DNA from 3 places in the Pseudomonas sp. R4-84 genome. Region 2 is predicted to be linked to each of the others. Evidence: predicted binding sites of a transcription regulator. Region 2 holds the regulator's gene; each other region holds the start of a gene.
What was found. The regulator sigma-54, encoded in region 2, starts transcription at its own class of promoters, with help from an activator protein. The targets are predictions, from matches to a motif close to ANTGGCATNNANNTTGCTNT.
Positions count from the first base shown of each region.

Region 1: a site for sigma-54 is predicted at 1,372-1,391, ahead of flgB (flagellar basal body rod protein FlgB). Genes of this name have one in related genera too.
Region 3: a site for sigma-54 is predicted at 1,107-1,126, ahead of flhA (flagellar biosynthesis protein FlhA). Genes of this name have one in related genera too.

Region 1 covers NZ_CP096390.1:4,147,062-4,150,338, forward strand. Annotated here, with positions in the region: gene flgD (flagellar hook assembly protein FlgD) at 1-460, opposite strand, end outside; gene flgC (flagellar basal body rod protein FlgC) at 476-919, opposite strand; gene flgB (flagellar basal body rod protein FlgB) at 923-1,330, opposite strand; gene cheR (protein-glutamate O-methyltransferase CheR) at 1,669-2,496, opposite strand; gene M1D68_RS18955 (chemotaxis protein CheV) at 2,551-3,277, opposite strand, start outside.
Region 2 covers NZ_CP096390.1:4,643,589-4,646,865, forward strand. Annotated here, with positions in the region: gene lptB (LPS export ABC transporter ATP-binding protein) at 1-535, shown strand, start outside; gene M1D68_RS21230 (RNA polymerase factor sigma-54) at 731-2,227, shown strand; gene hpf (ribosome hibernation-promoting factor, HPF/YfiA family) at 2,303-2,611, shown strand; gene ptsN (PTS IIA-like nitrogen regulatory protein PtsN) at 2,624-3,088, shown strand; gene rapZ (RNase adapter RapZ) at 3,091-3,277, shown strand, end outside.
Region 3 covers NZ_CP096390.1:1,629,250-1,632,526, forward strand. Annotated here, with positions in the region: gene flhB (flagellar biosynthesis protein FlhB) at 1-954, shown strand, start outside; gene flhA (flagellar biosynthesis protein FlhA) at 1,185-3,277, shown strand, end outside.

The DNA of each region.
Region 1 (3,277 bases), 500 kb from region 2:
GGACGGTCTTGCCATCCTTGTCCATGATCTTGACGGTGAGGGAGGACACCGCCGCCGGAACCACCACGGTGCCGTTGAGGCTCTTGGAGGTGTCGACCACGGCCTTGTCACCCGGAGCGATCACCGAGCGGCCGACCAGGGACGAAGCCTGCAACGCTTGTGACGAGTTGTAGTTGCCGGCAATGCCGCTCACGGTTTCGTTGAGCGTGGTGATGCCTTCCAGGCTGCTGAATTGCGCCAGTTGGGCCACGAACTCACCGTTGTCCTGGGGTTCCAGCGGGTTCTGGTTTTTCAGCTGGGTCACGAGCAGTTGCAGGAACGCATCCTTGCCCAATTCCTGGTTGCCACTCGCCGCATTGGTCGCCGCACCCAGGCCATCGGCCTTGGTATTGGTCTTGACCGAGGAGTTGGCCAGAATCTCGTTGAGGCTCAAACCGCCTGTTGTATTGGTGACGCTCATATGAATCGCCCCTTATCACTGACCGAGGGTCAGGACCTTCTGCATCATGGTTTTGGCGGTGTTCATCATTTCGACGTTGGTCTGGAACGAACGACTGGCGGAAATCATGTCGGCCATTTCTTCGACGACGTTGACGTTCGGGTAATAGACATAACCCTTGGCGTCCGCGGCCGGATGGTTTGGCTCGTAACGTGCTTCGAGGTTGCTCTGGTCTTCAACGACGCCCAGCACCTGTACGCCCTGCCCCGCCGCGTCCTGGTCCTGGAACAGCGAATCGCTGCCGCCGGATTGGCCACCCTGGAACATGGTGGCGAACACCGGGTGACGGGCGCGGTAGGTCTGGTCGATGCTTGACGAAACGGTCTCGGCGTTGGCGATGTTACTGGCGACGGTGTTCAGGCGAGTGGTCTGGGCACTCATGGCACTGCCGGCGATGTTGAAAACGCTCGCGATCGACATGACTTACTCTCCACGCAGGGCCGATACCAGCCCTTTGAATTTACTGTTGAGCAGGGTGAAGCTGGCCTGGAAGTTCACGGAGTTTTCCGCGTAGTTGGACTGTTCCAGTTGAGCGTCCACGGTGTTCTGGTCGACCGAGGGCTGCATCGGCGTGCGATACATCAACGATTCGTCGCCGCTGCCTACGCCTTCGGCTTCGATATGACGGCTGTTGGTCATGTTCAAGGCGAAGTGGCCGTTCTTGGTCTTCTCGTTCTGCTCGGCGAGTACCTTGGAAAAGTCCAGGTCACGGGCCTTGTAGTTCGGCGTGTCGGCGTTGGCGATGTTGTTGGCCAGGACTTCGGCACGCTGGGCGCGGAAGCTCAGGGCCTGTTCGTGGATACCGAGCGCTTTATCGAAGCTGATGCTCATGTCGGAAACCTTTGGGTGACCAGAATGTACGTACGAAGGCTTTAGCAAGCGCCGTGCCACTTTCCGAAACCCCGTAAACCGGGGCTTTGCGGGCAACGGCAAAGCGGCAATGCCAGAAAAGCGGCAATCGGTTTCCGCCGCATGCCGCTTTTCTGCCGCTTTCGCAAGATGAATGCATTCCATTGTGGGAGCGAGCCTGCTCGCGAAAGCGGTGTGTCAGTCCGCATCGACATCGCCTGGAATATTGCTTTCGCGAGCAGGCTCGCTCCCACAGGGGCAGCAGCGACCGATAAAAAAAGGGAGCCCCGTGGGGCTCCCTTTTTTTTAACCCAAACCAATCACTTCGCCTGGTAAATGATCCCCGGGCTGCACTGGACCATCTGGTAATGGTCCGGCAAGCCGTTCAACGCCTCGGACGCACCCAGGAACAGATAACCACCCGGTTTCAGGGTGCTGTGGATGCGCGTCAGGATGTCCTTCTTCACCTCAGCGGAGAAGTAGATCAACACGTTGCGGCAGAACACGATGTCGAACTTGCCCAGGCTGGCGTAACTGTCCAGCAAGTTGAACGAGCGAAACTCCACGCGGCTCTTGATGGGCGCCTTGACCACCCATTTGCCCGGTCCCTTGGCGTCGAAATAACGTTGCAGGCGATCGGGCGACAGGCCGCGGCCGATGGCCAGGCTGTCGTACTCGCCGGTCTTGCAGTTGTTGAGCATGGTCCCGGACAGGTCGGTGGCGACGATCTGCACGCCGCCTTTCAACTGGCCAATGTTGGTGCGCTCGAACTCATCAATGGACATCGACAAGGAATACGGTTCCTGCCCCGACGAACAGGCCGCCGACCAGATCCGCAGGCGCTGGCCCGGGCTGGCCTTGATGGCCGCCGGCAATACCTTGTTCTTCAATACCTCAAAGGGATAGGTGTCACGAAACCACAGGGTTTCGTTGGTGGTCATGGCGTCCACGACCATCTCGCGCAAGCCACTGCGCGGCTGGGTCTGGATACGCTGAACCAACTCGCCCAATGACTTGATGCCCTGTTGTTCCATCAACTTATTGAGACGGCTCGACACCAGGTACTGCTTGTTTTCACCAAGCAAGATGCCACAGGCTTTTTCCAGGAAGACCCGGAACTGTTCGAAATCCAAATTACCCGTAGACAAAATACCGCCTCTTTTCACTGTATTGACTTGCCGGGCGCACAACGCGCCCGACCTTTAGCCTGCTGACTTGATTCGCTCGACGACTCGGGAAGCGAGGTCATCGGGCCGGAACTTGGCCAGGAAGTCATCGGCGCCGACCTTCTTGACCATTGCCTGGTTGAACACCCCAGACAACGAAGTATGCAAGATGATGTGCAGCTTTTGCATGCGCGGGTCGCTGCGGATTTCCGATGTCAGCGTGTAGCCGTCCATCTCCGGCATCTCGATGTCGGAGATCATCATCAGGAACTCCTCTTCCGGCTTCTTGCCTTCGTCGACCAGATTGCGCAGGTAATCCAGCGCTTGCCGCCCATCGTTCAGCGCAATCACTTCGACGCCGACCGTTTGCAGGCAACGCGTGACCTGCTTACGGGCCACCGAGGAATCGTCGACGGTCAGCACCCGCAGGGAAACCGCCTTGTGCTGGGTCTCGGCATCTATCACGCCAACGGAAATCGTTTCCGGGGTCGGCGCCACTTCGGCGAGGATTTTCTCGACGTCGATGATTTCCACCAACTGGTTATCGACCCGGGTCACCGCCGTGAGGTAGTGGTCGCGGCCTGTCCCTTTGGGTGGTGGATGGATCTCTTCCCAGTTCATGTTGACGATGCGCTCCACCGATCGCACCAGGAACCCTTGGGTCTTGGTGTTGTACTCGGTGATGATCACAAACGGATTGCTCTGGTCCAGCAGTCGGCCGGAACCGGTCGCCATCGCCAGGTCGAGAATCGGGATGGTCGCT
Region 2 (3,277 bases):
CCTGGATGTCAGCCACCAGCCGATGCACGGCCGGGCGAAAGCCGGTATCGGTTATCTGCCGCAAGAAGCGTCGATCTTCCGCAAACTGTCGGTGGCCGACAACATCATGGCCATCCTCGAGACCCGCAAGGAGCTCGACAAGGCCGGCCGCCGCCAGGAATTGGAGAGCCTGCTGCAGGAATTCCATATCAGCCACATTCGCGACAACCTGGGCATGAGCCTGTCCGGCGGCGAACGTCGTCGCGTGGAAATTGCCCGCGCCCTGGCTACCGCGCCGAAATTCATTCTGCTCGACGAACCCTTCGCCGGCGTAGACCCGATTTCGGTGGGCGACATCAAGCAGATCATCCATCATCTCAAGGCCAAGGGGATCGGCGTGCTGATCACCGACCACAACGTGCGCGAGACACTGGACATCTGCGAGACCGCCTATATCGTCAACGACGGCCAGTTGATCGCCGAGGGCGACTCGGCCACCATCCTGGCCAACGAGCTGGTCAAGGAAGTGTATCTGGGCCACGAGTTCCGCCTTTAAGCCACGAAGCCTCAGGCGAAGGCCTGGGTGGCGCCGAATGTCCGATGACGACCCGTGGGGCACTCTCAATTAATTGAAGACGCCCCCTAGGCAAACACTTCAGTTTCAGGCATATAATTTGCTTAAGTTTGGCGCTCCGGCGCCCTGTAGTGGATGGCGCATGTGCGCCGGCAAATAAGGTGTTAAGCCCCTGCCATGAAACCATCGCTAGTCTTGAGAATGGGCCAGCAGCTGACGATGACACCGCAGCTGCAACAGGCCATCCGCCTGCTTCAATTGTCGACCCTGGACCTGCAACAGGAAATCCAAGAGGCCCTGGAATCCAATCCGATGCTCGAACGCCAGGAAGAGGGCGACGACTTCGACAACACCGATCCACTGGCCGACAATGTCGAGCAGAAAACCACCCCGGAAATCCAGGAACCAACCTACCAACAGGAAGCCGCCCCCACGGTGGACAACCTTGAGGATGGCGAATGGAACGAGCGCATTCCCAACGACCTGCCCGTGGACACGGCTTGGGAAGACGTCTATCAGACCAGCGCCAGCAGCCTGCCGAGCGGCGATGACGACGAATGGGATTTCACTACCCGCACGTCCGCCGGCGAGAGCTTGCAGAGTCATCTGCTCTGGCAATTGAACCTGGCGCCGATGTCCGATACCGATCGCCTGATCGCCGTGACCCTGATCGATTGCATCAACAACCAGGGTTACCTGGACGAGACGCTGGAAGAAATTCTCGAAGCCTTCGACCCCGAGCTCGACATCGAGCTGGACGAGATCGAAGCCGTCTTGCATCGCATCCAGCAGTTCGAACCCGCCGGCATCGGTGCTCGCAACCTGGGCGAATGCCTGTTGCTGCAGCTGCGCCAATTGCCCGCCAAAACCCCGTGGCTGGCCGAAGCCAAGCGCCTGGTGACCGATTACATCGACCTTTTGGGCGGACGCGACTACAGCCAACTGATGCGTCGCATGAAGCTCAAGGAAGATGAACTGCGCCAGGTCATCGAGCTGGTGCAAAGCCTCAACCCGCGTCCTGGCTCACAGATCGAATCCACCGAGCCCGAATACGTCGTCCCCGACGTAATCGTGCGCAAGCACAACGATCGCTGGCTGGTGGAGCTCAACCAGGAGTCGATGCCCAAGCTGCGCGTCAACGCCCAGTACGCAGGTTTCGTCAAACGCGCCGACACCAGCGCCGACAACACCTTCATGCGCAACCAGTTGCAGGAAGCGCGCTGGTTCATCAAGAGCCTGCAGAGCCGCAACGAAACCCTGATGAAAGTCGCCACCCAGATCGTCGAGCATCAGCGCGGCTTCCTGGAATATGGCGACGAAGCGATGAAGCCGTTGGTCCTGCATGACATTGCCGAGGCGGTGGGCATGCACGAATCGACGATTTCACGGGTGACCACCCAGAAATTCATGCATACCCCTCGGGGCATCTATGAATTGAAATACTTTTTCTCCAGCCACGTCAGCACCTCCGAAGGCGGCGAATGCTCGTCCACGGCCATCCGCGCGATCATCAAAAAACTGGTCGCTGCGGAAAATCAGAAAAAGCCGTTGAGTGACAGCAAGATCGCTGGTTTACTGGAGGCACAAGGCATTCAGGTGGCCCGCCGTACCGTCGCCAAATACCGCGAATCCCTGGGGATCGCACCTTCGAGCGAACGCAAGCGGTTGATGTAACAGGCCACGCCACAGCGTTCCAGTGGCAGGCACCCAGCCTGCCGCTTTATGCACTGGCAACGAAGGAGAAGCTGTATGCAAGTCAACATCAGTGGACACCAACTGGAAGTGACCGAACCCCTGCGCACCTACATCGGCGAAAAACTCGACCGATTGGAGAGGCATTTCGACAAAATCACCAACGTGCAAGTCATTCTGAACGTCGAAAAGCTGAAGCAGAAGATCGAAGCCACACTGCATATTCCCGGCGGAGAAGTGGTTGCCAATGCGGAGCATGATGACATGTATGCCGCGATTGACCTGCTGACCGACAAGCTGGATCGCCAACTCAAAAAGCATAAGGAAAAGACCCAGAGCCTCCTCCAGGGCGCAACCGGTCGTTAACCCCCCCAATCCATGATCCGACTAGAAACCATCCTGACCCCCGGCCGTTCCCAGGTGAACGCGCCGGGTGGCAGTAAGAAGAAAGCCCTCGAACAAATTGCCAACCTGATCCACCGCGAAGTGCCGGATCTGGAAATGCAGGACGTCTTCGAGGCCCTTATCGCCCGTGAAAAACTAGGCTCCACCGGTTTTGGCAACGGCATCGCCATTCCACATTGCCGCCTCAAAGGCTGTACGTCGCCCATCAGCGCGCTACTGCACCTTGAAGCGCCCATAGATTTTGACGCCATCGACGGCGCCCCGGTCGACCTGCTGTTCGTATTGCTGGTTCCGGAAGCGGCGACCGATGCGCACCTTGAGCTGCTGCGCCAGATCGCCAGCATGCTGGACCGCAAGGAAGTGCGCGAAAGACTGCGCAGCGCAACGAGTAACGACGCTTTGTATCAGGTTGTCCTGGACGAGCAGAACGGTCATTAAACATGCGCATGATCATCGTCAGTGGCCGCTCCGGCTCCGGTAAAAGTACCGCCCTCAATGTGCTCGAGGACAGCGGCTACTACTGCATCGACAACTTGCCGGCAGGCCTGCTTCCGGAGTTGGCCGAGCGCGCCCTGATCCACACCGAACTGGCGCAACCGCTGGTCGCCGTGTCGGTCGATGCCCGTA
Region 3 (3,277 bases), 2.6 Mb from region 2:
ATGCGGTTGAATTTTTCCTTGCCTCGCGAGGTATTGCTCACGCCGGGCGCTATGACGCAGTACCTGTTGCATTCGGGCAAGATCGCGATGCTTGCAATGCAACCGGTGCTCATTTTTCTGCTGTTGGCGGCTTTCATCGGCCCGATTTCCCTGGGCGGATGGCTTTTCGCCGCCGGTAGCCTGGCACCGAAGTTCAGCCGGATGAATCCGGCCGCCGGTATCAAGCGCATGTTTTCCACCACGGCGTTGATGGAACTGCTCAAGGCTTTCGGAAAATTTCTCCTGGTGTTGTTCGTCGCGCTGGCGGTGTTGCAGGCCGATATCGACGATCTGCTGCGCATCGCCCATGAGCCGCTGGAGCAAGCCATCATCCATAGCGTGCAGTTGGTCGGCTGGAGCACCTTGTGGATGGCTTGCGGGCTGATCCTCATCGCCGCCATCGACGTGCCGATCCAGCTTTACCAGAGCAAGCAGAAATTGATGATGACCAAGCAGGAGGTGCGCGACGAGTACAAGGACTCGGAGGGCAAGCCGGAGGTCAAGCAGCGGATCCGCCAGTTGCAGCGCGAGGTTTCCCAGCGGCGGATGATGGCGGCGATTCCCGACGCCGACGTGGTCATCACCAACCCGACTCATTATGCCGTCGCGCTCAAGTACGATCCCGACAAGGGCAATGCGCCGGTCCTGCTGGCCAAGGGCAGCGATTTCCTGGCGTTGAAGATTCGCGAAATCGCTGTCGCCAACGAAGTGATGCTGCTCGAATCTCCGGCATTGGCGCGGTCGATCTACTACTCCACCGAGCTTGACCAGGAAATCCCGGGAGGCTTGTACCTCGCCGTCGCCCAGGTGCTGGCCTACGTCTACCAGATCCGCCAGCACCGCGCCGGCAAGGGCAAGCGGCCAGAACCGCTCAAGGACCTGCCCATCCCGCCGGATTTGCGCCGCGATTCCTGAACCAAGGTGCCAAAGCCCCTGTGGGAGCGAGCTTGCTCGCGATAGCGGTCTTCCAGTCAACGCTCGCACAAACTGACCCTCCGCCATCGCGAGCAAGCTCGCTCCCACAGGTCGGCATCCCTTGAAAGCCTCTATTTCAACCTCCCGCGAAAGTTGGAAAGCTTCTTGCAATACCCCGCCTGCGCCCCTTCCGGGCGTCAAAAGTTTGCTTCCAGGAACGGGGAATATTGGTGGATCGCTCTCAGTTACTCAGCACCGCGCGCAGCAACGTCGTAGACCTCAGCAGGGGCAATCTGGGCGTGCCGCTGTTGCTGCTGGTCCTGCTCGCCATGATGATGCTGCCGGTACCGCCGTTCCTGCTGGACGTGTTCTTCACGTTCAACCTCGCCTTGTCGATCGTGGTGCTGTTGGTGTGCGTATACGCGCTGCGCCCATTGGACTTCGCCGTCTTCCCGACCATCCTGCTGGTGGCGACGCTGTTGCGCCTGGCGCTGAACGTGGCGTCCACCCGGGTGGTGATGATTCACGGTCACGAGGGGCACCAGGCCGCCGGTAAGGTGATCCAGGCCTTCGGCGAAGTGGTGATCGGCGGCAACTACGTGGTCGGTATCGTGGTCTTTGCCATCTTGATGATCATTAACTTCGTCGTGGTGACCAAGGGCGCCGGGCGGATTTCCGAGGTGAGCGCGCGTTTCACCCTCGACGCGATGCCTGGCAAGCAGATGGCGATCGACGCCGACCTCAATGCCGGCTTGATCGACCAGAGCCAGGCCAAGCTGCGCCGTCTCGAAGTAGCCCAGGAAGCCGAGTTCTACGGGTCCATGGACGGTGCAAGTAAGTTTGTCCGCGGCGACGCCATCGCCGGCCTGCTGATCCTGTTCATCAACCTGATTGGCGGCATGGCCGTCGGTATCTTCCAGCACGGCATGGCTTTCGGCGACGCCGGCAAGGTCTACGCGTTGCTGACCATCGGTGACGGTTTGGTGGCGCAATTGCCATCACTGTTGTTATCCACAGCGGCGGCGATCATGGTGACCCGTGCTTCGGGCTCCGAAGACATGGGCAAGCAGATCAATCGCCAGATGTTCGCGTCGCCCAAGGCCCTGGCCGTGGCGGCCGGCCTGATGGCGGTGATGGGCCTCGTGCCGGGAATGCCGCACTTTTCTTTCCTGAGCATGGCGGCCTTGGCCGCGGGTGGCGCGTACCTGTTCTGGAAGAAGCAGAACGTGCAGAAGGTCCAGGCGCTGGAAGAGGTCAAGCGCCAGCAGGAACTGCTGCCGTCGCCAGCGCGTGCCATGGAAACCAAGGAATTGGGTTGGGATGACGTGACGCCGATCGACATGATCGGCCTGGAAGTCGGCTACCGCTTGATTCCATTGGTCGATCGCAACCAGGGCGGCCAATTGCTGGCGCGGATCAAGGGCGTGCGCAAGAAGCTGTCCCAGGATCTGGGCTTCCTCATGCCCACCGTCCACATTCGCGACAACCTCGACCTGGCGCCGAGCGCCTATCGCCTGACGCTCATGGGCGTGATCCTGGCGGAAGCCGAGATCTACCCGGACCGCGAGCTGGCGATCAACCCAGGGCAGGTCTACGGTTCGCTCAACGGCATTACCGCCAAGGATCCGGCTTTCGGCCTGGAAGCGGTGTGGATCGAAATCAGCCAGCGGGCCCAGGCCCAGTCCCTCGGTTATACCGTGGTGGACGCGAGCACGGTCGTGGCGACCCACTTGAACCAGATTCTCTACAAGCATTCCAGCGAGCTGATCGGTCACGAAGAAGTCCAGCAACTGCTGCAAGTACTGGCCAAAGGCTCGCCGAAACTGGCTGAAGAATTGGTGCCGGGCGTGGTTTCGTTGTCCCAATTGCTCAAGGTGTTGCAGGCGCTGCTGGCCGAACAGGTTCCGGTGCGCGACATACGCAGCATTGCCGAAGCGATCGCCAACAACGCTTCGAAGAGTCAAGATACCGCCGCTCTGGTGGCTGCGGTGCGGGTCGGCGTATCCCGCGCAATCGTCCAAAGCATTGTAGGCACTGAGTCTGAGCTGCCTGTGATCACTCTGGAGCCAAGGTTGGAACAGATATTGCTCAATAGTCTGCAGAAGGCAGGACAAGGCTCGGAAGAGGGTGTTCTGCTGGAGCCAAGCATGGCCGAGAAGCTGCAGCGTTCGCTGATCGAAGCAGCCCAGCGGCAAGAGATGCAAGGCCAACCGGTGATCCTGCTGGTGGCCGGTCCGATTCGCGCGATGCTTTCGCGGTTCGGGCGCCTCGCGGTCCCGGGGCTGCATGTGCTGGCGTACCAGGAAATACCGGACAACAAGCA